Regions from separate parts of the Tsukamurella soli genome, predicted to be linked through region 1. Evidence: predicted binding sites of a transcription regulator. Region 1 holds the regulator's gene; the other holds the start of a gene.
What was found. Region 1 encodes LexA, which represses DNA repair genes until DNA is damaged. Its sites were predicted from a motif close to CGAACANNTGTTCG; they were not measured.
Positions count from the first base shown of each region.

Region 2: cofD (2-phospho-L-lactate transferase) is a predicted target of LexA. The motif match lies at 12,166-12,179, and genes of this name have one in related genera.

Region 1 covers NZ_BAABFR010000031.1:15,294-30,047, reverse strand. The annotation lists gene ABD908_RS11775 (glutamate ABC transporter substrate-binding protein) at 1-466, opposite strand, end outside; gene ABD908_RS11770 (amino acid ABC transporter ATP-binding protein) at 470-1,198, opposite strand; gene miaB (tRNA (N6-isopentenyl adenosine(37)-C2)-methylthiotransferase MiaB) at 1,392-2,957, shown strand; gene ABD908_RS11760 (Rv2732c family membrane protein) at 3,001-3,645, shown strand; gene ABD908_RS11755 (DUF349 domain-containing protein) at 3,665-5,032, opposite strand; gene ABD908_RS11750 (hypothetical protein) at 5,371-6,063, shown strand; gene miaA (tRNA (adenosine(37)-N6)-dimethylallyltransferase MiaA) at 6,060-6,995, shown strand; gene dapF (diaminopimelate epimerase) at 7,006-7,923, shown strand; gene hflX (GTPase HflX) at 7,995-9,461, shown strand; gene ABD908_RS11730 (LysR family transcriptional regulator) at 9,493-10,329, opposite strand; gene ABD908_RS11725 (DMT family transporter) at 10,450-11,379, shown strand; gene lexA (transcriptional repressor LexA) at 11,363-12,103, opposite strand; gene ABD908_RS11715 (LysM peptidoglycan-binding domain-containing protein) at 12,800-13,090, shown strand; gene nrdR (transcriptional regulator NrdR) at 13,348-13,815, shown strand; gene hrpA (ATP-dependent RNA helicase HrpA) at 13,849-14,754, opposite strand, start outside.
Region 2 covers NZ_BAABFR010000073.1:9,972-24,725, forward strand. The annotation lists gene ABD908_RS18980 (LOG family protein) at 1-390, shown strand, start outside; gene ABD908_RS18985 (long-chain-acyl-CoA synthetase) at 454-2,259, shown strand; gene folP (dihydropteroate synthase) at 2,265-3,155, shown strand; gene ABD908_RS18995 (glucosyl-3-phosphoglycerate synthase) at 3,152-4,066, shown strand; gene ABD908_RS19000 (DivIVA domain-containing protein) at 4,143-4,526, shown strand; gene ABD908_RS19005 (DUF3117 domain-containing protein) at 4,690-4,857, shown strand; gene ABD908_RS19010 (putative RNA methyltransferase) at 4,935-5,810, shown strand; gene glgA (glycogen synthase) at 6,307-7,479, opposite strand; gene glgC (glucose-1-phosphate adenylyltransferase) at 7,568-8,785, shown strand; gene ABD908_RS19025 (NUDIX hydrolase) at 8,950-9,507, opposite strand; gene ABD908_RS19030 (coenzyme F420-0:L-glutamate ligase) at 9,513-10,871, opposite strand; gene cofD (2-phospho-L-lactate transferase) at 10,868-11,935, opposite strand; gene ABD908_RS19040 (WhiB family transcriptional regulator) at 12,314-12,577, shown strand; gene ABD908_RS19045 (metallopeptidase family protein) at 13,020-13,487, opposite strand; gene ABD908_RS19050 (DUF3499 domain-containing protein) at 13,613-14,179, shown strand; gene ABD908_RS19055 (phosphomannomutase/phosphoglucomutase) at 14,227-14,754, shown strand, end outside.

The sequences.
Region 1 (14,754 bases):
GGAGCGTCGTGTCGTCGGCGCGGACCAGCAGGCCCTGGCGGAGCACCAGGTACGGGCCCGCGAAGGCGACCCGCTTCGCCCGGGCGGCGTCGATCGAGTAGGTCGCGGCGATGATGTCGACCTCCCCGTTGCCGATCAGGGTCTCGCGCTGCGCCGACGGCGTCTCCCGCCAGGTGATCCGGGGGTGGCGCCAACCGTGCTCATCGGCGATCCGGTCGACCACATAGGTGGCGACGTCCACGTCGAAACCGGACATCGACCTGTCCGGGTTCCGCATGCCCAGGCCGGGCTGGTCGTACTTGGTCCCCAGGATGACGCGCCCGCCCTCGATGTCCTTCAGCAGATCGCGTGGGTCGGTGGTGCCGCACGTGGTGAGCAGCGCGGCGAGGAGTCCGACGGTGACGGCGAGTGCCCCGGCCACCCGGCAGCGCGGCCCGGGCGGTTGCGCAGGACAGATCACGGCCATCCGCTAGTGGCTCAGGATCTTGCCGAGGAAGTCCTTGGCGCGGCGAGACTTCGGTGCGGTGAAGAACGACTCGGGGTCGGTGTCCTCGACCACCCCGCCGTCGGCCATGAACACGATCCGATCGGCCGCCCTGCGGGCGAAGCCCATCTCGTGGGTGACCACGACCATGGTCATACCCTCCCTCGCGAGACCGACCATCACGTCGAGCACCTCGCCCACCATCTCGGGGTCGAGGGCGGACGTGGGTTCGTCGAACAGCATCACCTTCGGATCCATCGCCAGCGCCCGCGCGATCGCGACGCGCTGCTGCTGGCCGCCGGACAGCTGCGCCGGGCTCTTCTCCGCCTGGCTGTCGACCCCCACCCGACGCAACAGCTCCATGCCCCGCTTGCGGGCGTCGTCCGCCGACGCCTTGCGCACCTTCATCGGCGCGAGCGTGACGTTCTCGATGATCGTCCGGTGGGGGAAGAGGTTGAACGACTGGAACACCATGCCGACGTCGGCCCGCAGCGCGGCGAGCGGTCGGCCCTCGTCCGGTAGCACCTTCCCGTCGATGCGGATCTCGCCCGAGTCGATCGGCTCCAGCCGGTTGATCGTGCGGCACAGCGTCGACTTGCCCGAGCCCGACGGCCCCAGGATCACCACCACCTGACCGCGGGGCACGACCAGATCGATGTCCTTGAGCACGTGCAGGTCCCCGAAGTGCTTCTGCACGCCGCGGATCTCGATCATCGGAGCCGCGTCGCCGGCGCATCCACAAGCGCTGGGAGTGGTCATGCACCTCAGCGTAGGTAACCGGGCGCCATAGCACAGGGTGACCGGCGGAACGGTCGGGTAATAGACGGGTAAACATCGCTTTGCGAAGCGTCCCGGTCGACGCGGGAGCTGATTTGCATCGCCCCCGTACCCTGGACTGGTGAAACCCATGGAAGCCATCGACGCGGACCGGAGCGACACGGCGACGGTGACCTCGGGCCCGATCGCGACTCGCACCTATGAGGTCCGCACCTACGGGTGCCAGATGAACGTCCACGACTCCGAGCGGCTGTCGGGGCTGCTCGAGGATGCCGGATACGTGCGCGCCGACGGTGGCGAGCAGGCCGACCTCGTCGTCTTCAACACCTGCGCCGTCCGCGAGAACGCCGACAACAAGCTGTACGGGAACTTGAGCCATCTGGCGCCCGTCAAGCGTGCCCGGCCCGGTATGCAGATCGCGGTGGGCGGCTGCCTCGCGCAGAAGGACCGCGGCGTCGTCGTCGACAAGGCGCCCTGGGTCGACGTCGTGTTCGGCACCCACAACATCGGCTCGCTGCCCGCCCTGCTCGACCGGGCGCGGCACAACCGGCGCGCCGAGGTCGAGATCCGGGAGGCCCTCGAGTCCTTTCCCTCGACGCTGCCCGCGCGGCGCGAGAGCGCCTACTCCGGCTGGGTGTCGATCTCGGTGGGCTGCAACAACACGTGCACGTTCTGCATCGTCCCGTCGCTCCGCGGCAAGGAGGTCGACCGCCGGCCCGGCGACGTCCTCGCCGAGGTGGCGGCACTCGCCGACCAGGGGGTCCTCGAGGTCACCCTGCTCGGGCAGAACGTCAACGCGTACGGCGTCAACTTCGCCGACCCCGACATGCCGCGTGACCGCAGCGCGTTCAGCGCTCTCCTGCGCGCGTGCGGCACCGTCGACGGCCTCGAACGCGTGCGGTTCACCAGCCCGCACCCCGCCGAGTTCACCGACGACGTGATCGACGCGATGGCCGAGACGCCCGTCGTGTGCCCGCAGTTGCACATGCCGCTGCAGTCCGGGTCCGACCGGGTGCTCAAGGTGATGCGGCGCAGCTACCGCAGTGCGAAGTTCCTCGCGATCCTCGACCGGGTGCGGGATCGCATCCCGCACGCCGCGATCACCACCGACATCATCGTCGGGTTCCCAGGTGAGACGGAGGAGGACTTCCAGGCCACCCTCGACGTCGTCGAGCGCGCCCGGTTCTCCAGCGCCTTCACCTTCCAGTACTCGATCCGCCCCGGAACGCCGGCCGCGGACCTGCCCGACCAGCTTCCCAAGGCCGTCGTCCAGGAGCGGTACGACCGCCTCATCGCGCTGCAGGAGCGGATCACCCTGGCAGAGAACCGCAAGCAGGTCGGCCAGACCGTGGAGTTGCTCGTCGCCGCCGGCGAGGGGCGCAAGGACGGCGAGACCGGTCGCATGTCGGGCCGGGCCCGCGACGGCCGGCTGGTGCACTTCGCCTCCGCGTCCAGTGTGCGGCCGGGCGACATCGTCACCACGGTGGTCACCGCCGCCGCGCCGCACCACCTCGTGGCCGACGGTGGCGTGCTCACACACCGTCGTACCCGGGCGGGCGACAACTACGCCGCCGAGATCACGCCCGTCACCGGTCCGGCCGGCGACGACCGGATCGGCGTCGGCCTGGGCCTGCCGTCCGTCGGGCGTCCGACGGTGCCGGTGGGGCCATCCGGCTGTCCGACCGGGTGTGCGTGATCCCGGGGGAGCAGGGCTGCGTGAACAGAGGAGAATCAGCACTATGAGCACCGACCACAACCCGAGCCACGCGGGCCAGCCGATCGAGCCGGAGGGGCCGCGCACGCAGGCCGACCTCGACGACCTGCGTCGCGAGGTCGACGACACCGAGCGCCGCCTCGCGGCCCAGATCGAGCCGGGGCCACGCCTGATCGCGGTGGCGGCGTGCATCATCGTCGTCGGAGGCGCCCTGTTCCTGCCGCATACCGGCAAGGTGACGGGTCTGCAGATCCTCACGGGCCACGGCCCAGGGTCGATGCTGTCGATCGTGATCACCTCGAAGGTGTTCGTGTGGATGTCGCTGCTGTTCGGGGTGATCGCCTCGGGCGCGGCCGTTCTCACCCGCCGCTGGGTGGTCGCACTGCTGGCCGCGGCGGGGAGCGCGGTGGGCAGCGTGTTCGGGCTGCTGTCCGTGTGGTCGCGGCAGACGCCGGGTCTGCACGGCGAGCCACCGTCGGGCGCGGGCGTGGGCCTGATCCTGGGCTGGATCGCCCTGATCGTGCTCACCGTGCTGTGGGTCAGGCTGGTGTGGGTTCGGACGGCTTTCCAAAAGGCGGTCGAGGCCGAGCGCCGGGAGACCGCCCGCGAGTTCGGTGACGACGCGTTCCGCCGCTTCACCGATCCGGACCACACCCGGCCGCGCGGCTGACCTCGGCCGCCCCCGGCCCTTACCGGTCCTCGATCGCCGTCTCCGCGGCGTCGGCCCACTCCCGCCACTGCTGCGCCTGTTCGCGCAGCCGCACGGCGTCCTTGGTGCGGCCGGCGCTCTCGGCCTTCTCCGCCTGCTCCTCGAACTGGGCGACGCGGGCACGGAACTGCGCGGCGCGTGCCGTGGCCTCCGGGTCCGAGCGCCGCCACTGGCTGTCGTCGGCGGACTTGACCTTCTTCTCCAGGGCGCGGATCCCGGCCTCGAGCGCCGCCATCTGCTCGCGCGGGACCTTGCCCACCTGCTCCCACCTGTCCTGCAGTTCCCGCAGGGCCGCCTTCGCCGCGCCGAGGTTGGCCGCCGGGTCGATCCGCGGGCCGTACTCGTCGAGTAGCGCCTGCTTGCGGCGGCCGTTCTCGGAGAACTCGGCGTCGCGCTCACCGGCGGCGGCGTTGCGGGCGGCGAAGAACTCGTCCTGCACAGCCTTGAACCGTGCCCACAGGGCGTCGTCGGTGTCCCGCGGGGCGCGCCCTGCCGCCTTCCACTGGACCAGCAGGTCGCGGAACTTGGCCGACGTCTCGCCCCACGTCGTCTCGTTCTTGATCGCCTCTGCCTCGGCGATCAGCTCCTCCTTGCGCGACTTGGCCCCGGCCCGCTCGCGGTCCAGCTCGGCGAAGTGCGCGCCGCGGCGCTTGTTGAACGCCTCCCGGGCCTTCGAGTAGCGCTTCCACAGCGCGTCGTCGGTCTTGCGGTCGAGGCCTTTGACGGTCTTCCACTCCTCGAGTAGCGCGCGCATGCGATCACCCGCGGCCTTCCACTGGATGGACTCGGCGGCGATCTGCTCGGCCTCGGCGGCGAGGGCCTCCTTGTGGGCGAGGGCCTCGGCGCGGCGCTGCTCGCGGTCGGCGGACGCGGTGACGATAGCCGTGTCGGCGCCGGTGAGCAGGGCGCCGACACGCGCGGCCAGTGTGTCGAGGTCGCCCACCACCGCGGCCGTCGGCAGTGCGTCGGCGATGAGCTGCGCGGCGGCCCGGGTCTTCTTGGGGTCGCCGGCGCCGGTCGCGAGGCGCTCCTCGAGCACCTCGACCTCGGTGGCCAGCTCGTCGTACTTACGGCCGTAATGCGCAAGGCCCTCGGCGGACTCACCGGCCTGCCACGACCCGACGGCGCGTTCGCCGGCCGAGGTGATCACGTACACGGTGCCGTCGTCGTCGACGCGTCCGAACTTCGTCGGGTCCGACGGTGCCGACATCGGGTGCACGGGGTGCGCGGCGGCGGGCTTGGCGCCGGGATGGGGCCTGGGTCCAGGGTGGGGCTTGGGTCCGGGGTGCGGTTTGGGTCCGGCGTGCGGCTTCGGCACAGGCCGGGCGAACGGCCGGGTCGGCGGCACCGAACCGTTGGCCGACGGGGGCGCGGGCGTCGCGGTGTCAGCCGGGGCGGCGGCGCCGGACGGGGCGGCGGTGTCGGGCGGCGAGGATGCCTGGGTCGGGGCTGGCGGGGGAGTGTGGTCGGCGGTCTCCGCCGACTGGTTGGGATCGGTCACGTAGGGCTCCCTCGTTCGCGCCGCGCGTCACGGCTGCCTGATGCGTCCCGCAGGAGGCGGGCACTGGTCGTTCCCATTGAAGCACTCTTCGCGCTGCGCGGTGGCGATCCGGACCCCGATCCTGGAGCCGGGTGGTAGCGCACTCTGTGGGCGAGCCGGGGGCGATCGATTAGTGTTCTTCGATCGTGGACGACCATTCCGCCGGCCCCGCCGCTGCGCACCTGCCGGTGATCGTGGTGCCGGGGTCCCCGCTGCTGGTCCCCGAGCTGGCAGGCGTGCCGGGCGACCCGGATGCCGACGCCGTGCGGGCCGCAGCGGTCGACGCCGCCCGCTGGTTGGCCGCCCGCGCGCTGCGCTGGGTGGTCGTCGCGGACGGGGGTGGAGATCGGCCCGGCACGGATGAGCCGGCGAGCACGGACGACGTCGCCGGTGCTGCGCCGGGCACGGTCGGGACGTTCGCGGGGTTCGGAGCGCCCGTGCCCGTGGCGCTCGCGGGTCCGGCACCGTCGGATCCGGCCACCGCGACGCCCGGCTGGCCCACGCCGCTGCTGGTCGCGGCGTGGCTGCGCGGCGCTGTCGCCACGCCGGAGCGGGCACCGCAGTTGGTGGGTCGCGGCGGGGGCCCGGACGGCGTCGTCTTCGTCCTCGACGGGCCCATTACGCTGACGCCCCGCGCGCCGGGCGGTCATCGGCCCGAGGACGTCGCGGTGTTCGACGCCCTGGTGGCCTCCGTCGTCGACGGTCTGGGACCGGTCGGGAGCGTCCTGCCCACGTGGGACGCCGCGGCCGAGGCGTGTCGCGGCCGCGCGGTGACCGAGCTCTACCGGGGCGCGCCGTTCGGCGTCGGGTACCTGGTCGCCACGGCTGAGGCCCCGTGACCGGCTCGTTCGCTGTTCCCGCCCCCGGGCCGCGTCCCATCGCGGTCGTCGGGCCCACCGCGACCGGAAAGTCCGACCTGGCCCTCGACCTGGCGGCCGCCCTCGGCGGCGAGATCGTCAACATCGACGCGATGCAGATGTACCGCGGCATGGACATCGGCACGGCCAAGCTGCCGGTCGCCGAGCGCCGCGGCATCCCGCACCACCAGATAGATGTCCTCGACGTCACGGAGACCGCCACCGTCGCCGGGTACCAGGCGCGGGCCCGCGCCGATGTGGAGCGCCTGCGGGCCGCCGGGCGTACGCCGGTCATCGTCGGCGGGTCGATGATGTACTACCAGGCTCTGCTCGACGATTGGCGGTTCCCCGCCACGGATCCGCAGGTCCGTGGGCGTTTCGAGGCCCGACTTGCCGAGATCGGTCCGGCGGCGCTGCACGTCGAGCTGGCGGCGGTCGATCCGGCTGCGGCGGCGGCCATCGGACCCGCCGACGGGCGGCGCATCGTCCGCGCACTCGAGGTGGTCACGCTGACCGGCGAACCGTTCGCCGCATCGGCGCCCCGGATCGGGGCGCCCCGCTGGGACACAGCGGTCGTCGCGCTCGACCGGGACACCGGCGAACTCGACGAGCGGATCGCGCGTCGCACCGATCTGATGTTCGCGGCGGGCCTCGTCGAGGAGGTGACGGGGTTGGTCGGCCGCGGACTGCGCGAGGGGGTGACCGCGTCCCGCGCCATCGGCTACGCCCAGATCCTCGACCTGCTCGACGGCCGCTGCACACTCGACGAGGCCCGCGAGTCGACCTTCGTGGGCACCCGCCGGTACGTGCGGCGGCAGCGCTCGTGGTTCCGCCGCGACCACCGGGTCGTGTGGCTCGACGCGGCTCGGCCCGACGTCGCCGCTGCGGCGCTGGCTGCGTACGTGGATCGCTAGACTCGGCCGGATGAGCGGCGAACCGACGGACTTCGTCAAGGGACACGGCACCGAGAACGACTTCGTGATCCTGCCCGACACCGGGGTGGACATCGACCTGACCGGGACCCTCGTCGCGGCCCTGTGCGACCGGCGTGCGGGCATCGGCGCCGACGGGGTCCTGCGCGTCGCCCGGACGGCCGAGCTCGTCGACGCCGGTGTGCTGGCTGCGGCGCCCGCGGGGGTGGGGCCCGAGGACTGGTTCATGGACTACCGGAACGCCGACGGGTCGATCGCCGAGATGTGTGGCAACGGCGTCCGGGTGTTCGCGCACTACCTCGTCACGTCGGGGCTGCAGCCCTACCGCGAGTTCACGGTGGGCTCGCGCGCCGGGGGACGACGGGTGGTGGTACACGCGGCCGACACCGCCGCTGCCGACGTCGAGGTCGACATGGGACGCGCGCGGGTGTTCGGTGAGTCCACCGCCACCGTCGGCGGCCGGGAGTTCGCGGGCATCGCCGTCGACGTGGGCAATCCGCACCTCGCGTGCGTGGTCCCGGGACTCACCGAGCAGGAGCTGGCGGACCTCGACGTGGCCGCTCCGCCGTCGTTCGACACCGCGATGTTCCCTGCGGGGACCAACGTCGAGATCCTCACCGAGCTCACCGGCGCGAACAGGGCGACCGGGCATCGATTCGGTGGGTCCGTCCGGATGCGGGTGCACGAGCGGGGATCAGGGGAGACGCGGTCGTGCGGCACCGGGACCGTCGCCGCTGCCGTCGCGGCGCTGCGGGCGGCCGGGCGGGCCGAGGGGGTCGTCGAGGTGTGCGTGCCGGGTGGCGAGGTCACCGTCACCGTCGGGCCGGACGGTGCCGCGCTGCGCGGGCCCAGCCGCTTGGTCGCGGCAGGCACCATCCGCGCCGCAGGTCTGGTGCGCCACCAGGCATGACGCCGGTTCGGTGCCCGCCGGGGAAATCGAGATGACCTGCGGCGCCGGGTCGTGCCACACTGGTCGTCAGAATGACTGAAGCACACACCGCCGCAACGGCGGACTCCGTACCTGCTGTACACCGCATCGACCCGCTGGGCTGGGAGCCCGCGGAGTCCGCGCCGACCATCGGCGAGCTGCAGCTCGAAGAGAGGTCCTCGCTGCGCCGTGTAGGCGGCCTGTCCACCGAACTCGACGACGTCACGGAGGTCGAGTACCGGCAGCTGCGCCTCGAACAGGTCGTGCTGGTCGGCGTCTGGACCGAGGGATCCGCGGCGCAGGCGGACTCCTCGCTGGCAGAGCTCGCCGCGCTCGCGGAGACCGCCGGGTCGATCGTCCTGGACGGCCTGATCCAGCGCCGCGACCGGCCCGACCCGTCCACCTACATCGGTTCGGGTAAGGCACACGAGCTGCGCGAGGTCGTGCTCGCGACGGGCGCAGACACCGTGATCTGCGATGGCGAGTTGACGCCGGCGCAGCTGAACGCCCTGGAGAAGGTCGTGCGGGTCAAAGTGATCGATCGAACCGCGTTGATCCTCGACATCTTCGCCCAACACGCCACGTCGCGGGAGGGTAAGGCGCAGGTCACCCTGGCGCAGATGGAGTACATGCTGCCCCGGCTGCGTGGTTGGGGCGAGGCGCTGTCGCGGCAGGCCGGCGGCCGCGCTGGCAGCAACGGCGGCGTGGGCCTGCGCGGGCCCGGCGAGACCAAGATCGAGACCGACCGACGCCGGATCCGTGAGCGGATGGCCAAGCTGCGCAAGGAGATCCGCGGCATGAAGCAGGCGCGCGAGACCAAGCGCGGCCAGCGGCGCCGCAACCGGGTGCCCGCCGTCGCCATCGCCGGATACACCAACGCCGGCAAGTCGAGCCTGCTCAACGCGCTCACGGACGCCGGGGTGCTGGTCCAGAACGCGCTGTTCGCGACCCTCGACCCCACCACCCGCCAGGCGCGCCTCGACGACGGCCGCGACGTGGTGTTCACCGACACCGTCGGCTTCGTGCGGCACCTGCCCACGCAGCTGGTCGAGGCGTTCCGGTCGACGCTCGAGGAGGTCGTGGACGCCGACCTGCTGCTGCATGTGGTGGACGGCTCCGACCCGATGCCCGAGCAGCAGATCGCCGCGGTCCGCGAGGTGCTCCGCGACGTCGCCGGTGAGCAGGACCACGCCCTGCCTCGCGAGCTGCTCGTGATCAACAAGATCGATGCCGCCGACCCGACAGTGCTCACCCAGCTGCGGCACGCTCTGCCCGACGCGGTGTTCGTCTCGGCCCAGACGGGTGACGGCATCGACGCGCTGCGTGCGCGCATGACCGAGTTGCTGACCGCCGACGACGTGGACGTGGTGATCCGCGTGCCCTACGACCGCGGCGACGTACTCGCGCGGCTGCACGCCGCGGGGGCCGTGGTGTCCACCGAGCACGAGCCCGACGGCACGCGAGTCACCGCGCGGGTCCCCAGTGCTGTAGCCGGTGCGCTGGAGCCGTTCGCCGTCTGACGAAGCTGCGCCGTGGGTAGAGGTGCCGGCGTCAGGGCTCGGCGAGGGCTGCCACGTCCCGGCGGACGGCGCGCCGGACCCGCTCGGGCACCCGCTCCGAGAACGACACGGCCAGCGCCAGTGGTGCGGGTGCCGGAAGTCCGTCCATGGGGCGTATCCCGTCGACGGCGTCGATCTCGGGCAGCAGCGTCACGCCTAGGCCCGACCGTGTGGCCGCGTACAGTCCTGCGAGGTTGGCCGCCTCGGCGACCACAGTGGCACCGCCGGGCAGAGCGTGCGCCGCGCCCGTGGCGGGCGCGCGGAGCACGCACGGCGCGTCGAAGACGATGATGGGCAACGGGCCGGCACCGGCGACGAAATCCTTTGCGGCGTACCAGCACAGCGGTAGCGTCCCCACCGCATCCGGATGCCCGGCGGGTGCGAGGAACACCGCCACGTCCGCCGCCCCCGCGCCGATCGCGTCGGCGACGTACGCGCTGCGGTCCAGGCGGAACTGCGCGCTGTAGCCGCCGGGCAGTTCGCTGAGCAGGTTGCTGAGCACTGGGATCAGGTGGTCGGCACCGTGCTCGATGGTGGCCACGACGAGCGTCTTGCGTGACGGTGCAACAAGCGTGCTCACGGCCTCGTCGTGTGCGGCCAGGATCCGCTCCGCAGCGGCGAGCAGGCGCTCGCCGTGCTCGGTGAACCGGATACCGCGCCCCGCCTTGGCCACGACCGCCGCTCCGGTCTCCTTCTCGATCCGGCGCAGGTGCGCGCTCACCGTGGACTGGGTCAGGTGCAGAGTCGCCGCGGCGCGGTGCACGCCGCCGCAGCGGGCCACAGCCACGACGCTGCGCAGGGGGAGGATATCGAGCACGGGATCGCTCACAGCCACCAGTATCACCCATCGGAGCGACCGATGTACCGATTCGATCGATTGATATCCGCGATTGATCGTGATCGCAGATCGTCGTTGGACGACAGCGGGATCGGGCGACACGATCGGGGCATGAGACTTTCACCTGTCGTCGCAGTCCCGCTCATCCTGCTGTGGGCATTCGGCTACCCGCTCGGCGCATTAGGGGTCGCCGCGATGAGCCCGATGCTGCTGGTGTTCCTACGATTCGGCCTGTCCGGCATCGCGATGGCCGTCGTGGTGCGGGCGACGGGGCGGCGGTGGCCGTGCGGAGCGGCGCTCCGGCATGCCGTGGTCGCCGGCCTGCTGGGCCAGGCCGGCCAGTTCATGGGGCTGTACCTCGGACTCACCGCGGGAGTCCCCCCGGCCGTCGCGGCGCTCGTGATCGCCGTGAACCCGGTAGTCACCACCCTCGCTGCGCGGATCACGTTGGCGGAGAAGCTGACCGGCCGTAAGGTGGTCGCAGCTGCCCTCGGTCTCGCCGCCGTCGTGGCGGCCTGCTGGTCGGCGGTCGGCCACCTCACTCATGCCGGCGCCGGTATCGGCTTCACGCTGCTCGGGCTCGCCGGCCTGGTCTCCGGCGGCCTCTACCAGCAGCGGTTCTGCCGTGGGGCGGACCCGATCACCCTCAACGCTGTCGGCCTCATGTCCTCCGCGCTACCGGCCGGGATTGCTGCGATCGCGACCGGCCTGGCGGTGCCGCACCCTGTCCGCGCCGTCGAGGTCCTCGCCGCGATGGTCGTGCTCAGCTCGCTGGTCGCGACCACCCTCTACGTCCGCGCGATCGCCCAGGCGGGAGCGGTCGCGGCGGCGTCGGTCTTCGCGGTGATTCCGTCGGTGACCGCGCTCATGACGTACGCCATGTTCGGTACCCGCCCCAGCCTCGGCGCCGTCGTCGGGCTTGTGCTCGGCGCCGCGGCGTGCGTGGTCACCTCGGGGGTGGGCGGCCACGGCGCACGGCGGGTGATCCGACGCGCCGCGCTACGGGCCACCGGACAAGGCCCGGTCAGATCCGGCGCATGACCGCCACGATCTTGCCGAGGATCACCGCATCGTTGCCGTGGATCGGATCGAACGCCGGGTTGTGCGGCATCAGCCACACGTCCCGCCCCGTGCGCCGGAAGGTCTTCACCGTGGCCTCGCCGTCGAGCATGGCGGCCACGATGTCGCCGTTGTCCGCCACCGACTGCTGGCGTACGACGACCCAGTCGCCGTCGCAGATCGCGGCGTCGACCATCGACTCGCCGACCACCCTGAGCAGGAACAGCGACCCCTCGCCGACGAGCTCGCGCGGCAACGGGAAGATCTCCTCGACCGCCTCTTCGGCGAGAATGGGCCCCCCCGCGGCGATCCGGCCGAGCACGGGCACGAATGCCGGCTCCGGCATCCGGGTGTCGTCCTCCATCACCTTCTGGATCACCTTGGCGGTGCGTTCCTCGGCGCCGTGGACGTTCACCGCCCGCGGACGGTTGGCATCGCGCTGCAGGAAGCCGAGCCGCTCGAGCGTGCGCAGCTGGTGCGCGACGGACGACGTCGACGTGAGACCGACGGCATCACCGATCTCGCGGATGCTCGGCGGGTAGCCGCGCTCGCGGACCGACTTGCGGATCACGGTGAGCACCTGCTTCTGCCGGCGGGTCAGGTGGTCCTCGGACACCGGTCCGTCGGCGTCGACCGCGCGGCGGCCGCCTCGATACCGCTGCTTCGGGGTCTCGATCTCGCTCACGTCGTCCTCCCCGTCCTGCATGGGATTCCCCTCCTCTTGGGTCGCATGTCCTGGGCTTGAGGGCCACCTTCTCGCGGTCTCACACCCCTGTGCTGTCGATCTCACTGTAGCCGAACATCCGGACCGTGACAAACATCTGTTCGAGAAATTTCCGCGCGTGTCTTCCGGAAACCCTCGACCTGTGGTAGATATCGAACAGACATTCCTTCGAACATCGGGGCGAGATCGCATCCGGGTTCGCGGTAGCGGTCGAGCGGTCCACCGAAACTTGTCGGTGGGTGCGGGTAGAACGACTGCATGACCGCAAGGAACCACCCATCCGGCAGGAGGACGAGCATGACCACCACCATCGATCGCACCGGCATCGCTGCAGTTCAGGAGCACATCAATGATCTTCCGCTGAGGGATCCGCGCCGTGCCCCCGCACGGAGCCGGGCGATGTCCCCGCGCCTGGCGCAAGCGCGGGCAGAGCAGTCCCGTCGTGGGGAAGCTGTCGGCACCGTGTCTTCGTCCACCGGTGCGAAACAGCTGTCCGTCGAGACAGGTCGAACGCCTGACCGGTGCGATCGGGATGCCGCGATCGCGGGTTGGCGAGCCGAGCGCGGAGTTCGAGTCGAACGGCTGGCACGCTCGGCTGAGCGGCGCGCACGGCAGCGGCGGCGGGTATCGCGGGCGGGCGGATGTGCGCGCCGCGGGCAGCCTTCGGTGCGGGTGTGCGTGACGGTCGGCGTTGCGGCACTGCTGCTCGCGCTCGGACTGGTGGGTCTCGCGGGCCTGGCCGGTGCGGGCGAGACGGTGGCGCGGGGGCAGGTCGCCGCAGCGGACCCCGCGATCCGTGACCAGACGTCGCTCGTGACGGTGCGCGCGGGCGAGACGCTCCCCGACGTCGCCCGCGCTGTGGCCGGCGGGCACCCGGCGTCGGCCGTCGCGCAGGAGATCGCCGAGATCAACGGTATCGCCGACGGTCACGTCATCGCCGGCCAGACGCTCGTCGTCCCGCGGTACTAGGTCCGATCCGAGCAGACGGGAGAACAGAGATGACGGAGGCACGAGGCATGGGATGGTTCGGAGGCCGGGTCGCGGCAGGCGTGCGCCCGGTCGGGGAGCGTCGTCTACAGCTCGTCGTCGGTACCGCGCACGCGGATTGCTCGACGGTCCTACCGTTTCCGGGGCGAGTATCCTCGAGCCCGACACTCGGCCCGCGCCGTGCCACCGCCGTGGTGCCGCACCGGCGGCGGCCCGAGGCCGACGGTGAGGGTGAGCGCATGCATTGTCCGTTTTGCAGGAACGAGGACACCCGTGTGGTCGATTCCCGCGTGTTCGACGACGGTCAGGGGATCCGCCGCCGCCGTTCGTGTGCGAACTGCGGGCGCCGGTTCACGACGGTCGAGAGCGCGGTCCTGGCAGTGGTGAAACGTAACGGCGTCACCGAGCCGTTCAGCCGCGAGAAGGTGATGAAGGGCGTACGCCGTGCGTGCCAGGGACGCGACGTCTCGGAGGCGGCGTTGCAGCGCCTCGCGCAGCAGGTGGAGGACGCGGTGCGGTCGAGCGGCGCAGCGGAGGTCCCGTCCCACGAGGTGGGGCTCGCGATTCTCGGTCCGCTGCGGGACCTCGACGAGGTCGCGTATCTGCGGTTCGCGTCGGTCTACCAGGACTTCACCACGATCGAGGACTTCGAGGCGGCTATCCAGGCGCTTCAGCGCGATCGCGCGAACCGCGCCACCCGAGCCTGACGAGGGGCAGTTCGAGGCGGTGCGGGGCCACACTCAGGCGGCCTCGGCGATCACCGCCAGGATGCGTTTCTCCGACACCGATCCGGCGGTGCCGAGCGACTGGGCGAACAGGCTGATGCGCAGCTCCTCGATCAGCCAGTGCACGTGCTCGTGCAGGGCGTCGCGGCGGCTCTCGGGTAGGGCGTCGAGGCGGGCCCCGAGCGCTGCGTAGATCCGGTCGAGTACGACGAGGCCGCGGTCGTCGCGATCGAGCGACCCCGGGAGTGCGGCGAGGCGCAGGTCGGCCCCGCGTGCGTACCTCGGCATCCGCCGCAGGTGTGTCCCCGCGGTGGCGGCGACGAACCCCGGCAGTAGCAGGCTGTCGAGCTGTTCGGCGACATCGTCGGCAGCGTCGCGGGCGGGTGCGCCGTTCTTGATCGAGGCGATGCGGCCCCGCGCGTCGGTGGCCGCGGCGATCGCGTCAGCCGCGCACGTGAGGTACTCGAGCTGCGTCTCGCCTAGTCGCGCGCGGACGGTCGCGGCGAGCTCGGTGAACTCGGCGGGCGTCCACGCGAGTGGCGCGGTGGCACGTAGGTCGGTGATCGCGCGTCGGCGGCAGTCGGCGAGGAGCTCCTCGGGCGTCCGGTACGGGCCCTGCGACAGGGCGATCCGCTGCTTGGGCCCGAGTGTGCGGAGTGCCGATTTCGGGGCGGCGGGCAGAGCGACCTCGAGCAGCCGGTCCAGCCCGGCAGCGGTCGACGCGCGCTGCGCGGCCTCGGTGGCCACGATGCGCACGCCGGCACCGTCGGCGGTGGCGTACAGCGCGCCGAACCCCTCGACCGTCCGCCCGTCGACCTGTGTCTCCACCCGGCGCGGGACGTCGCCGAGGGTCTCGGCGGTCCACGTGGTGGCGGGTGGCCGTTCGAATCTCGACGTCCGCCGTGACAGATCCTTCTGGAC
Region 2 (14,754 bases), on a different contig from region 1:
GGCGGCGCGCACACCCTGGGGGTGATCCCGAGGGCCCTCGTCGACCGCGAGGTGGCCGACACCGACGCCGACGAGCTGGTGGTCACCGACACCATGCGCGAGCGGAAGCAGATCATGGACGACGCTGCCGACGCGTTCATCGTGTTGCCCGGCGGGGTGGGCACCCTCGAGGAGTTCTTCGAGGCGTGGACCGCCGGATACATCGGGATGCACGCCAAGCCGGTCGTGCTGCTCGACCACGAGGGGTTCTACGCGCCGCTGCTGGACTGGCTGGGCGAGCTGCACGCCCGCGGCTTCGTCTCGGCCCGCGCATTGGGCGCGCTGCACCGGGTGACGACGGTGCCGGAGGCCGTCGCCGCGTGCGCCGAGGCTGACCCTACCGCCGGGTAGGATCGACGCCGTCCGTCGCGTATACGGTGGATGCGAAACAGCACGAGAGGTGAGGCCACGACCGTGAGCGACACTCGCACCTTCGGGGTGATGGATCTGGCGGTGGGGGCCACGAGGCTGATCCCCGACCTCCCGCTCCTGCTCAAAGAGGGCCCGGCGATCCTGACCCGGCGCCCCACCAGCCGGCAGAGCATCGGCAAGGTCTTCCAGGACCGCGCGGCGCGGCACCCCGAGCGGGACTTCCTGCGTTTCCAGGGCGAGGGGATCCGGTACGGCGAGGCGAACGCCACCGTCAACACCTACGCGCGGGTGCTCGCCCAGCGCGGCGTGAAGACGGGCGATGTGGTCGGCGTCGTCATGCACAACCACCCCGACACGGTGCTGGTGATGCTCGCCATCGTGAAGCTGGGTGCCGTCGCAGGCCTGGTCAACTACAACCAGCGCGGCACGGTCCTCGGGCACAGCCTGAAGATCCTCGACACCGGCACGATCGTCACCGACGACGAGGATCTCGAGGCGTTCGACTCCCTCGACCCGGCCGACACGCCCGCCGACGGGGTGGTGCTGACGGCGCGCGAACTCGCGGACCGGGCGCGCGAGCTGCGGGCCCAGGACCCGTCGGCCACCGTCGACCCCGAGGTCACGGCGACCTTGCCGGCGAGCACCAGGGCGTTCTACGTGTTCACCTCGGGCACCACGGGCCTGCCCAAGGCGTCGATCATGACGCACTACCGGTGGCTGAAGGGCATGTCGGGCTTCGGTGCCACCGGCGTGCGCATGCGCTCAGACGACGTCATGTACTGCGCGCTGCCGCTGTACCACAACAACGCCGCGCTGGTCGCGCTAGGATCGGTGCTGGTCAGCGGCGCCACGCTGGCGATCGGCCGCAAGTTCTCGGCGTCGCGGTTCTGGGACGAGGCCGCGCAGAACTCGGCCACCATGTTCATCTACATCGGCGAGATCTGCCGATACCTCCTCAACCAGCCGCCCAAGCCCACCGATCGCTCGAACACGATCCGGGCGATCACCGGCAACGGCATGCGGCCCGAGATCTGGCAGGAGTTCACGCGGCGCTTCGGGATCGACCGGGTGGTGGAGTTCTACGCCGCCAGCGAGACCAACATCGCGTTCCTGAACGTCTTCAACTTCGAGGGCACCGTGGGACTGTGCCCGCTGCCGCACGCCGTGGTCGCCTACGACGTCGACACGGGCGGCCCGCTGCGCGACAGCGCCGGCCGGCTCCGCCGCGTGAAGAAGGGCGAGAACGGCCTGCTGCTCACCAAGATCACCAAGGGTGCCCCCTTCGACGGCTACACCGACGGTGACGCCAACGAGAAGAAGCTGGTGCGGGGCGCCTTCGCAGACGGCGACGTGTGGTTCGACACCGGCGACGTGGTGTGCAATCAGGGCTGGTTCCACATCGCCTTCGTCGACCGCCTCGGCGACACCTTCCGGTGGAAGGGCGAGAACGTGGCCACCACCGAGGTCGAGAGCGTTCTGTGCGCATCGCCACAGGTGGAGGGCTCCATCGTGTACGGCGTCGCGATCCCGGGCGCAGACGGCAAGGCCGGCATGGCGGCCGTGCAGCTCGCCGGCGGCGAGCGGTTCGACGGTGCCGCGCTGGGCGCGCAGGTGGCCGAGCACCTGCCGTCGTACGCGGTCCCGCTGTACGTGCGGCTGGTCGATTCGCTCGCGCACACCTCGACGTTCAAATCCCTCAAGGGCGACCTGCGCAAGCAGGGCTTCGCCGACAGCGGCGACGACCCGCTGTACGTCTACGTCGGTGGCACCGACGGCTACGTGGCGGCGTATCCCGAGTATCCCGCCGAGCTGGTCGCAGGCAAGGTGCCCACCGCGGTGAAGGCATAGCGAGGATGACGGCCGCCGGTCCGTCGCTGCGGCCCCGCCCCACGCTGTGCGGTCGTCCGGTCCCAACGGACCGGGCGCTCGTGATGGCCATCGTCAACCGCACCCCCGACTCGTTCTACGACCGCGGCTCGTACTTCTCCGGCGACGCCGCGCTGGCGCGTGTCGACGCCGCGGTGGCCGAGGGCGCAGACGTGATCGACGTCGGGGGCGTCAAGGCGGGGCCGGGGCAGGAGGTGGACGCCGAGGAGGAGATCCGCCGCACCGTCCCGTTCATCGCCGAGATCCGGCGGCGCCACCCCGGCCTGCTGATCAGCGTGGACACGTGGCGTGCGAGCGTCGCCGAGCAGGCCGTGGAGGCCGGTGCGGACCTGGTCAACGACACCTGGGCCGGCGCCGACCCGGACCTCGTGCGCGCGGCTGCGGCGACCGGCGCCGGCCTCGTCTGTTCGCACACCGGCGGCGCCCAGCCGCGCACGCGGCCGCACCGCGTGCGCTATCCCGACATCGTCGGGCAGGTGCGCGACCACCTCTCCCGGGCCGCCGACGGGGCGCTCGCGGCGGGTGTCCGGGCCGACGGAATCGTGATCGACCCCACCCACGATTTCGGAAAAAACACCCACCACGGGCTCGCACTGTTACGCGATGTGGACGTTCTTGTTAAGACCGGTTGGCCGGTGCTCATGGCGCTGAGCAACAAGGACTTCATAGGGGAGACTCTTGGTGTCGGCCTGGATGACAGGGTGGAAGGCACCCTCGCCGCGACGGCACTGGCGGCCCACGGGGGCGCCAGGCTGTTCCGGGTACACGAGGTGGCCGCAACGCGTCGGGTGGTGGAGATGGTGGCGTCGATCGACGGCCATCGACCACCGTCCCGCACGGTTAGGGGACTCGCATGAACTTCATGACCCGCACCTACGAACGACCGCAGTGGAACGTGGACGACCTGGTCGCCGCCAAGCGCGGGCGCACCGTGTCGGTGGTGCTGCCCGCGCTCAACGAGGAGGAGACGGTCGCCTCGGTCGTCGCGTCGATCCGCCCGCTACTGGGCACGCTGGTCGACGAGCTGATCGTCCTCGACTCGGGGTCGACCGACCGGACCATGGCGGAGGCCGCCCGCGCGGGCGCCACCGTCTTCACCCGCGAGGAGGCCGTGCCCGGGCTGCCCCCGGTTCCCGGTAAGGGCGAGGTGCTGTGGCGCGGCGTCGCGGCGTCGACCGGCGACCTGATCGCGTTCGTCGACTCCGACCTGATCGACCCCGACCCGATGTTCGTGCCCAAGCTGCTCGGCCCGCTGCTGCTGTGCGAGGGCGTACAGCTGTCCAAGGCGTTCTACCGCCGGCCGCTCAAGGTGGGTGGCACCGAGGACCCCGCCGGCGGCGGACGCGTGACCGAGCTGGTGGCCCGGCCGATGCTGGCCGCGCTGCGGCCCGAGCTGACAACGATCCTGCAGCCGTTGGGCGGCGAGTACGCGGGCACCCGAGAACTGCTGTCGTCGGTGCCGTTCGCGCCCGGCTACGGCGTCGAGATAGGGCTGCTGATCGACGCCTACGACCGCTACGGGGTGGCCGGGATCGCCCAGGTCAACCTGGGCGTCCGGACGCACCGCAACCGTCCGCTGCACGAGCTCGGCGTGATGAGCCGGCAGATCGTGGGCACCATGCTCGGCCGGTGCGGCATCGCCGACTCGGGCACCGGGATCACCCAGTACATGCTGGTCGAGGGGCAGTTCATGCCCGTCACGTCAGAGGTCTCGCTGGAGGACCGGCCGCCGGTGGACTCGTTGGTGCAGGTACGCAAGGCCAGCTGACCCCCGGCCGGACTGCCACGAACCGCCCCGGACGCCGATGCGCCCGGGGCGGCGTCGTGCTGGCACTATGGGTCGCATGGTGATCCTGCTGTACCTCGTCGGCATGGCGGTCGTGGTCGCGATCCTGTACGGCGTGGTCGTGGTCGTGTTCGGCCGCGGCGACGACACGCCGCCGCTGCCCGCCGACGCGACCCCCACAGTGCTGCCCGCCGCTGGCATCACGTCCGACGATGTGCGCGACCTGCGGTTCACCCAGGTGGTCCGCGGCTACAAGCCGGCCGAGGTCGACTGGGCGCTCGAACGCATGGCTCTGGAGATCGACGCCCTGCGTGCGCAGGTCGCGGTGGCGCGCGCCGAGGGGGAGGCCGAGCCGGTCTCCGACACCCCCGCTGGCGTTCGCGACGGTGCTGCGGGGCTCCCCGACGGCGCCGCGGCGGATGGTGGTCGGGCGTCCCACTGACCCCGCCGGGGCCGCGGCTCCCGCCCCACCGGGCCCACTCTCAACCTTCAGTCGAGGACACGACGTCGTTACGCAGGCCGCACGGGCTAGAATCGTAACGGCAGCCGACCAGCGCGGACCGTGAGGTGGGCGTGGTCGGGCGCGAATCTGAAGGGAGCAACGGATGGCGGCGATGAAGCCACGTACTGGGGACGGCCCCCTGGAGGCAACCAAGGAGGGGCGCGGCATCGTGATGCGAGTGCCGCTCGAGGGCGGTGGACGCCTCGTGGTGGAGCTCACCGCGGACGAAGCAGCCGCGCTCGGCGAGGAACTGCGTGGCGTCACGGCCTGACGTGACGATTCTTCCTACATCGTTACATCCCGCGCGAGTTCGCTCGCGCGGGATGTCTCGTTTCCGGGTGGGCCCGCGTGGTTGACTGCCCGGCCGGCCTCGCAGCCGTCACGTCTGCGCTCGCCTGCCCGCACTGCGGTTCCGCGCTCGAACTGGATACCGAGGACGGCGCCGCCGCTCTTCTGTGCGAAGCGGGCCACCCGTTCGACATCGCCCGCCAGGGCTACGTGAGCCTGCTCGGCGGGCGGGGCGCCACCGTCGTCGCCGACGACGCCGACATGATCGCCGCCCGCGCCCGCTTCCTCGCCACCGGGCACTACGACGCCTTTCTCGACGCGGTCGCCGCCGCGACGGCCGGGGCGGTCGACGGTGGCGGCGTGGTGCTCGACTGCGGCGCGGGGGAGGGGAGCTATCTGCTCCGCGCGTTGGACGCGGCGCCCGGCACCGTCGGCATCGGGCTGGACCTGTCCAAGCCGGCGGCGCGCCGGCTCGCGCGCCGCGATCCCCGGGTGGGCGCGGTGGTCGCCAACGGCTGGGACCGCCTGCCCGTAGCCGATGGCGCAGTCGCCGTCGTGCTGTCGGTGTTCGCGCCCCGCAACGCGACCGAGTTCGCGCGCGTGCTGGCGCCGGGCGGCGCGGTCGTCGTGCTGACGCCCACGGCGCGGCACCTGCGCGAGCTGGTCGGCCCGTTGGGCATGATCTCGGTGGAGGACGGCAAGGTGGCGCGGCTGGACGCGACACTGGGGCGCCACTTCGAGCTGGTCGATCGGCAGCGCCTGGACTGGATCATGGAGCTGGCAGCCGACGCCGTCGACGACTTGGTCGCGATGGGGCCCAGTGCCCACCACACCACGCCCGACGCGCGCCGCGCCGCGACGGCTCGGCTGATCGGGCCCGACGGGACGGTCGCCGTCACCGCGTCGGGTCAGGTGAGCGTTTTCCGCCGCGCCTGATCCGGCGCGACATCGCCCTGGGGTCGGCGGTGCGCTCGAAGTCGGGTTGTTGCAGAAGTCGTGTCGGGTTGCCAGGAGTCGGCGCACGGGCACGCAGTCGTCCGTCGGACCGCCGCGCCGTCATCGCCCGTCCCCTTCCAGCCCACGAAATGCCCTGCTCCCCATCGCGTGTCCCCTAACACATGGGCGCCGACAGCCCAGCGGGCACTCAGTGGGTCCGAGGTCACAGCGTGGGCAGGAACCTACGGCCCGCTCGGCGATATCCGCGTTCCTGTCCGGGATTGTCGGCATTCTGCAACGGCCCGATATCGACGCGTGAGCGGCGCACCACGCCGATTCTGTGGGGGCGCGCCGCTCACACGTCGATATCGGGCTCGCGGATCATCGGGGTGTTCCGCGGGTGCGAAGGGTTTCGGGCACGAGCGTCATCAGTGCGCACTGCGAGCGACGGCCCATGGCCACATGCGCCTCCCGCACCGGGAAGCCCGGGCCCGACCTACTTCAGCACCTGCCGGTAGACCTCCAGGGTCTGTTGCGCGATCGATTCCCAGGAGAACTCGTCCGTGGCGCGAATGCGACCCGCCTCACCGAATGCCTTGGCGCGCGCGGGATCCGAGCACAAGGCGTTGACGCCTGCCGCCAGGTCGGCCTCGAACGTGGCCGGGTCGGCCTCGTCGTAGTGCACCAGCGTGCCGGTCACGCCGTCGGCGACCACCTCGGGGATGCCACCCACGTCCGAGGCCACGACGGCGGTGGCGCACGCCATCGCCTCGAGGTTCACGATGCCGAGCGGCTCGTAGACCGAGGGACAGACGAACACCGCTGCGGCGGAGAGGATCTCTCGCACCTGCTCGGTCGGCAGCATGTCCTGCACCCAGAACACCCCGGTGCGCGACTGCGACAGGGCCGCCACCGCGGCCTCGGTCTCGGCGGCGATCTCGGGGGTGTCCGGCGCACCCGCGCACAGCACCAGCTGGATCTCGGGGGCAAACCTGTGCGCGGCCGCCACGAGGTGCTTCACGCCCTTCTGTCGCGTGATGCGGCCGACGAACGCCACGATCGGGCGGTCCGGGTCGACGCCCAGCCGGGTGAGCGGCGAGTCGGGGCCGAAGGTCGGCACCGGCCGCCACCGCTGGGTGTCGATGCCGTTGCGCACCACGTGCACTCGCGAGGGATCGAGCCGCGGGTAGCAGGCGAGGACGTCGTCGCCCATGCCGCGGCTCACCGCGATCACGGCGTCGGCGTTCTCCACCGCGTTCTTCTCGATCCAGGACGAGAGCCGGTATCCGCCGCCCAGCTGCTCGGCCTTCCACGGCCGGCGTGGTTCCAGGGAGTGTGCGGTGAGCACGTGCGGGATGCCGTACAACTCGGCGGCGACGTGGCCCGCGAGGCCCGTGTACCAGGTGTGGCTGTGCGCGACGTCGACGCCGGCGGCCGCGTCCGCCATCCGCAGGTCCGTCGAGAGCATCGACAGTGCCGTATTGGCATCGGCCAGTGCTGGATCCGGGGTCGACACGATCACGTCCGGCTCGTCGGGGCGGGGCACGCCCATGCAGTGCACGTCGACGGTGCACAGTGCGCGCAACCGCGCCACGAGTTCGGTCACGTGGACGCCGGCGCCCCCGTAGACCTCCGGCGGATATTCCCTTGTCATCATCGCCACACGCATGCGCATAACGCTAGGCGGTCGCGGGCAGGGCCGCAGGAATTGCGGCAAGGCGAGATGTCCAGAGCCGTTTCGGGTTAGCGTGGTCCACGTGAAGAGCCAGCCGCGAGTATTGGGGATGGTCCTGGCCGGTGGCGAGGGCAAGAGGTTGTATCCATTGACAGCAGACCGGGCGAAGCCCGCGGTGCCGTTCGGGGGGTCGTATCGACTGATCGACTTCGTACTGTCGAACCTGGTGAACGCCGGGTATCAGCGCCTGTGCGTGCTGACGCAGTACAAGTCGCACTCACTGGACCGGCACATCAGCCAGACCTGGCGGATGTTCGGGTTCCGGGGGGAGTACATCACGCCCGTGCCGGCGCAGCAGCGGCTCGGGAAGCGGTGGTACACGGGCAGCGCCGACGCGATCTTCCAGTCGATGAACCTGGTGTACGACGACGCACCCGATTACATCGTGGTCTTCGGCGCAGACCACGTGTACCGGATGGACCCGTCGCAGATGGTCGAGGCACACATCGCGTCGGGCGCGGGTGTCACGGTGGCGGGCATCCGGGTGCCGCGCGCCGAGGCGAGCGCTTTCGGCTGCATCGACGCCGATGACTCCGGTCGGATCACCCGGTTCCTGGAGAAGCCCGCCGAGCCGCCGGTCACCGCCGACGACCCCACGATGACATTCGCGTCGATGGGCAACTACGTGTTCTCGACCAAGACGCTGGTCGAGACGATCACCGCCGACGCGGAGAACCCCGATTCCGACCACGACATGGGCGGCGACATCATCCCGTCCCTGGTCGAACGTGGCGAGGCGGCGGTCTACGACTTCAAGGACAACGAGGTGCCGGGTGCGACGCCGCGCGACGCGGGGTACTGGCGCGACGTCGGCACCATCGATGCGTTCTACGAGGCGCACATGGACCTCGTCTCGGTGTACCCGATCTTCAACCTGTACAACCGCCAGTGGCCCATCCGCTGCGAGAACGAGAACCTGCCGCCCGCCAAGTTCGCCAAGGGCGGCCTCGCGCAGGAGTCGATGGTGGGCGCGGGCAGCATCGTGTCGGCGGCGACCGTTCGCAACTCGGTGATCGGTGCCAACGTGCACATCGGCGACGGCGCGACCGTCGAGGGCAGCGTGCTCATGCCGGGCGTGCGGATCGAGCCGGGCGCCGTTGTGCGGCACGCGATCCTGGACAAGAACGTCGCCGTGGCGCGCGGCGAGATCATCGGTGTCGACCTCGAACGCGAGCGGCAGCGGTTCAGCGTGTCCGCGGGCGGTGTCGTCACCGTCGGGAAGAACCTCCGGGTCGGCTGATCAGACGGTGACGGGGCGGGTCCGACGGTGTCGGGCCCGCCCCGTCGCGTCGCCGCTCAGTCGAGCTCCGACGGCTCGAAGTCCGTGCAGCCGTACAGGTTGCTACACCCGCAACCGGTCGAGCTCCCGCTCCGGGTCGACGAAGCGAGCCGGAGGGCACATCGTCAGATCCGGGCCAGTGCGGCGCGGACCTGATGCGCCACCGTCGTGCGTTCGGCGGACTCGGGCAGCGCGTCGACGGGCCACCAGCGCAGGTCGTTCGACTCCTCGCTGACCATCAGCTCCGGCAGCCCGGGCTCGCGGGTGAGGGCGAGGAATCGCAGGTCCAGGTGCCGCGTCGGCACGCCCAGCGAGCATCGGATCGGGTGCGTGTGCAGGGTCAGCAGATCCTCCGAGACCGCGATGTCGTCGAGCCCCGACTCCTCGCGGCCCTCCCGCAGGGCCGCGCCCGCCACCGTCGAATCCGTGTCCTCGCAGTGCCCACCCAGCTGCAGCCACTCGCCGACCCGTGGGTGGTGCGTGAGCACCACGTGCGTGCGGTCGGCGTTGAGCAGCACCACCGATGCGGTGATGTGGCCCGGCACGTTGGCCCGCGCGCACCCGTCCGGCTGCGCGTCCAGGAACGCCAGCATGGTGTGCCGAAGGGCGTCGTCGGAGTCGGTGCGGGCGTCGTAGCGCGCGAGGGCGTCGATGGCGGAGGCGTGCAGCGTGACGAAGGACATCCGGGCTACCTCTCGATCAGCATGTCGCCGGGGGCCAGCGGCGCGCGCGGCGAGGCCGGAGTGCGCGGGTAGCCGACGGCGACAGCGCCCGCCGGGCGATAGTCGGCGGGCAGGTCGAGCACGTCGCGCACCACGTCCGGTGCGAAGATCGTCGACCCGATCCAGCAGCTGCCGACGCCCCGCACCGCGAGCGCCACCAGCAGCGACTGCACAGCGGCCCCGACGGCCACCGTGAACATCGTCTCCTCGGCCGCGGTCCGCGCGGCGTCCGGGTACGAGTGGGCACCGTCGGGCACCATGAACGGCAGGATCAGCTCGGGGGCGTCGTACAGCAGGCCCCCGCGGGCCACCCGCCGCGCCACGGACTCGGGGGTACGGCCGTCACCCGTGAGATCGGCCTCCCACTGCGCGCGCATGGCGTCGAGCAGCGCGCGTCGGCGGGCGGCGTCGCGGACCCACACGAACCGCACCGGGTGTGTGTGATGCGGCGCGGGGGCGGTCAGCGCCTCGGCGACCGAGTCGGTGACCAGCTCCGCCGGCACCGGCTCCGCGGCGAACTCCCGTACCGAACGGCGCAGCAGCAGCGCCTGCCTGCGCGCCTCGTCGACCCCGAGGTGGAACAGATCATCCTCGCCCGGGCGGACCAGCCCGCGAGCGGTCGCCACCGGGTCACCCGGCTCAGGCCGCCGCACCGCGAAGCCGCGCACCACAGCCACGGGGGTCTGCCCGAGCTTGCCTTTGACCAGGTCCGCCGCGGCAGCCAGCTCGTCGGCGACGGCGATCTCCGTGACCACGAGGTCGTTGCCGTACGCGTCGGTCGCGCCGGCGTAGCCGTGCAGCACGGCCATCCCCGCGGCGCCGATCGCGGCGTCCGTCTGCCCGTTGCGCCACGCGCGGCCCATGGTGTCGGTGACCAGCACGGCCACGTCCACGCCCAGCCGCTCGGCCAGGCCGGCGCGCATGGCAGCGGCGCTGCCGTCCGGGTCCTCGGGTAGCAGGGCGACGGTGTCCGACGCGACGTTGGACGCATCCACCCCCGACGCGGCCTGCACGATCCCGAGCCGGTTCTCTGTGATCCACGTGCGCCCCCGCGTCGCCAACACGCGCACGGACTCCTCGGCGATCAGCCTGCGGCGCAGTGCGTCCCGCTGCTCGGGGTCCGACGGTGCCGGCAGCACGCGGCCCTCGGCCTTCGAGAAGATCTTGCTGGTGGCCACCACCACGTCACCGTCGGCGAGCCACGGCGCGGCCTCGGCGACGACTGCGGCGATATCGGTGCCCGCGGTGATCTCGCCGATGCCGGTCACGGGCAGGATCTCCAGCCGGGTCGCCGCGTGGTCCACCGGCGCGCAGCGGCCCGTCATGCCAGTCCCACCAGCGCCAGCCCCGCGTCGATCATCGCCGCGGTATGTGTCGGCGTGGTCATCAGGAGCGGCACAGCGGCCACCGGCAGCCCCTCGACGGCCACTGAAGCGTCCTCCTCGGCCACCAGCCAGCCGTCCAGCAGCCCGGTGCCGCTCCGGGGCCCGTAGTACTCGCCGACCGCCTGAGCGGACGTCTGGAGGCCGATCACCTCGAGGCAGCGGTCGGCCATCCCGCGCAGCGGCGCGCCGCCGATCACCGGCGACACGCCCACGACCTTCGCCGAGGTGGTGCGCAGCGCAGCGCGGATCCCACCGACGGACAGGATCGCGCCCACCGACACCACCGGGTTCGACGGTGCCAGGAACACGACGTCGGCCTCCGCGATCGCCTCGAGCACGCCAGGGCCGGCCTGGGCCCGCCCGGCGCCTGCGGCGTGGACACCGTCGGAGTCGCCCTGCCCGGTCCCGACCTGAACGAACCCGAACGTGGGCACATCGGCTCGATAGCGGACCCACCACTCCTCGAAGTGGATTGCGCGCTTGCGGAGTCCATCCCCCGTCGCTTCGCTCGCCCCGTCCCCTGCCGCCTCGTCGGAGATCACGACGTGCGTCTCGTGCCGGGTGTCGGAGGCGGGCAGCAGCCGCACGCCCGGCTGCCACCGGTTGCAGAGCGCGGCCGTGACGTCCGACAGGGGATAGCCGGAGGCGAGCATCTGCGTGCGGATCAGGTGCGTCGCGAGGTCGCGGTCGCCGAGGCCGAACCAGTCGGGGTCGGCGCCGTACGCGGCGAGTTCCTCCTTGGCGTGCCAGGTCTCGCCGGTACGCCCCCAGCCGCGCTCGAGGTCGATGCCGCCGCCGAGCGTGTACATGCAGGTGTCGAGGTCGGGGCAGATGCGAACGCCGTGCATCCAGGCGTCGTCGCCGACGTTCACGACTGCGGTCACCGAGTGCGGTCCCACGGTGTCGGCGTCGCGGGCGGGAAACGGGGTGGCGCCGAACCGTTCACGTGCGCCCTGCAGGAATCTGGCGCCGCCCACGCCTCCGACCAGAACAGTCACCTTCACCGCAACAGGCTAGCCGAGCGGCCGCGTCGGGAGAGACGGGTGATTCCCGGCGACCGGGCGGCAGGCGCGGGTGTGATGGGCGTTACACGTCCAGCTCGTGTCGAGGGTCGTTGTTCCCGTCGGCTGGTGGTATACGGGGGATTTGCCCTCCGGCTTGACCTGAAAGCTGTTCACGTGTGTAATCACAATCGTGTTATTCGCGATCTTGCGATCCGTGGACGACACATTCTCGATCATCCGACCGCCACACGACTGCACACGAACGAGGGAGGCAGGACGGTGATATCCGACGAGCATCGTGAACCGTTCGTACACTTCACCGATGGTGCAGGGCGCAGTGACACCCCGGAGACGCAGGGGCTGGATCGGCGCGCTCACCTGAGCTTGGTGGCCACCGGATTCGACGAGCTGTTCGACGCCGTCGAAGACGAGTGGCAGGACCGCGCGCTGTGCGCGCAGACGGATCCGGAGGCGTTCTTCCCCGAGAAGGGGGGCTCGACCCGCGAGGCGAAGCGCATCTGCCTCGGCTGCGAGGTCAGGTCCGAATGTCTCGAATACGCTCTCGCGAAGGATGAGCGCTTCGGTATCTGGGGAGGGCTGTCGGAGCGCGAGCGCCGGCGCCTCAAGCGCGGCATCATCTGACCTTGCGTCGCCGCCCGTGTAGGTAGCGTACGGACGCGACGAACTCGGTTGTAGTGCTTGAGGTTTCGTAGGCGAGGTCGCGCTCTGCCGGTGAGTCGCTCCGCCGGGCCACGACGGTATCGCCTACGATCCCACGGTCGGCGTCCTCCCGCTCGCCGGTACCTGCCCCTATCAGGGGTCGAATCCTCGGTAGGGAACGGGATCGGCGGCGGGGCATGTCGGAGCTCTTGCGAGGCGACGGTGCGACGGTGGCTCGGGTGGCCCGGACCTCGATGCCGCCCGTACCTTCCCGCGTCCCGACGTCCTCCCTAACCTTCGGTCTCCCGGTCTCCCGCCCCATCGGCGGTCGAACCTTTGGTCGGGAACGGGATTCCCACTGGGGGGACCGACGGACGGTGGGGATCGAGTGCGGGTCGACACCGCCGGCCTCGCGCCGGACCGGCTAGCGCTCCTCGGGCCCCTCGGTGAGGATCTCCTCGGTTACGCCGAGGTAGTCGGAGATCTGGCGGATCAGGACCTCCGTGACCAGCTCCATCAGGTCGGCGTCCGACTTCGCCCGCTTCAGCAGTGGGCGCCGGAACAGCACCAGCCGCGCGCGGGTGTGGTTGCCCCGCTTGTCGATGCCCGGTGGGATCAGGCGGGACAGGGGGATGGGGCCGTCGGCGACCACGTCGTCGGGCCAGACCGTCACGGTCTCGTCCTTCGGCAGGATGCCCGGCACGTCGTCGACGGCGATGTCCAGCTCCGTCAGGCGGGAGTGCCACATCGAGTCGATCTCGGCGTAGGCGTCCAGCACCACCTCGTCGAACTCGTCGGTGCGGCTGCGGTACGCGGGTACCGAGCGTGGGATCAGCGGCGCCCGCATCCCGCGGTCCCGTCGGTCGCGCATCGCGCGTCGCCTGTTGTCCATCACTCCTCGCCGTGTCGTTCGGAGCCACCAGTCTAGTTCCCCGGCGACCGGGGTCGGGCGCCGCGCGACAACCGTCGGTGTGTCCGATGCGGGAAACGCGGTGGCTGCAGGTTAATCTGCTTGGTGTGAATCCCGTCCGTCAGTGCTGCCGTCCCGGCTGTCGGAACCACGCTGTGGCCACGCTGACCTTCGACTATGGGGAATCCATCGCCGTTCTCGGCCCGCTCGCGACGTCCAGTGAGCCGCACTCGTGGGACCTCTGCGAATTCCACGCGAACCGCACGACAGCGCCGCGCGGCTGGGAGATGCTGCGCAACATCCCCGCGGTCAGCGCGCCCGCCGTCGGGGCCAACGCGCTCGACGACGACCTGACCGCGCTCGCCGACACCGTCCGCGAACGGGAGCGGCCCGCCGCCACCTCGTCGGGCGGTCTGCCCCGGATCCGGCCCGTCGGCCGCGACCGCCGGGCGTCGTTCTCGGATTCCGACCCCGCGGCGGTGTCGAACCCGGTCTCCGCGTCACCGTCTGCCTCCGGGCGCCACACCGATCCCCTGCCGGCGGCGAATCCGTTCGGTACGGGCCGGGTCGCGCCGCCGGCGGACCGTCCCGCGACCCCGACGCGGCAGGGGCCGAAGCACGCCGCCCCCACGCGGCGCGGGCACCTGCGGGTGCTGCCAGACCCCGTCGACTGAGCCCCTCCCGCCGCTGTCGGCCCGGACTGGCTATTGTTTGACGGCTGATGTGCGATAGCGGATCGAACAGGGAGGGCGGCGCGGTGCGATCACTGGAGTCGGTGCAGGCGGTCATCAAGGCATACGACGTGCGAGGACTCGTCGGTGAGCAGCTCGACGAGCCGTTCGTGCGCGATGTGGGTGCCGCCTTCGCGGCGCTGATGCGCGGCGAGGGCGCGATACGGGTCGTGATCGGCCACGACATGCGCGACTCCTCGCCGGCCCTGTCGGCCGCGTTCGCGGAGGGAGTGCAGGCCCAGGGGCTCGACGTGATCACGATCGGCCTCGCATCCACGGACGAGCTGTACTTCGCGTCCGGCATCCTCGAGTGCCCCGGCGCGATGTTCACGGCGTCGCACAACCCGGCCGCCTACAACGGCATCAAACTGTGCCGCGCGGGCGCCAAGCCCGTGGGGCAGGAGACCGGCCTGGCCCGCATCTCCCAGCAGGTCGCCGACGGGGTCCCGGCGTACGACGGCGCCCCCGGCGCCGTGAGCGAACGCGATGTCCTGCCCGAGTACGGCGAGTACCTGCGC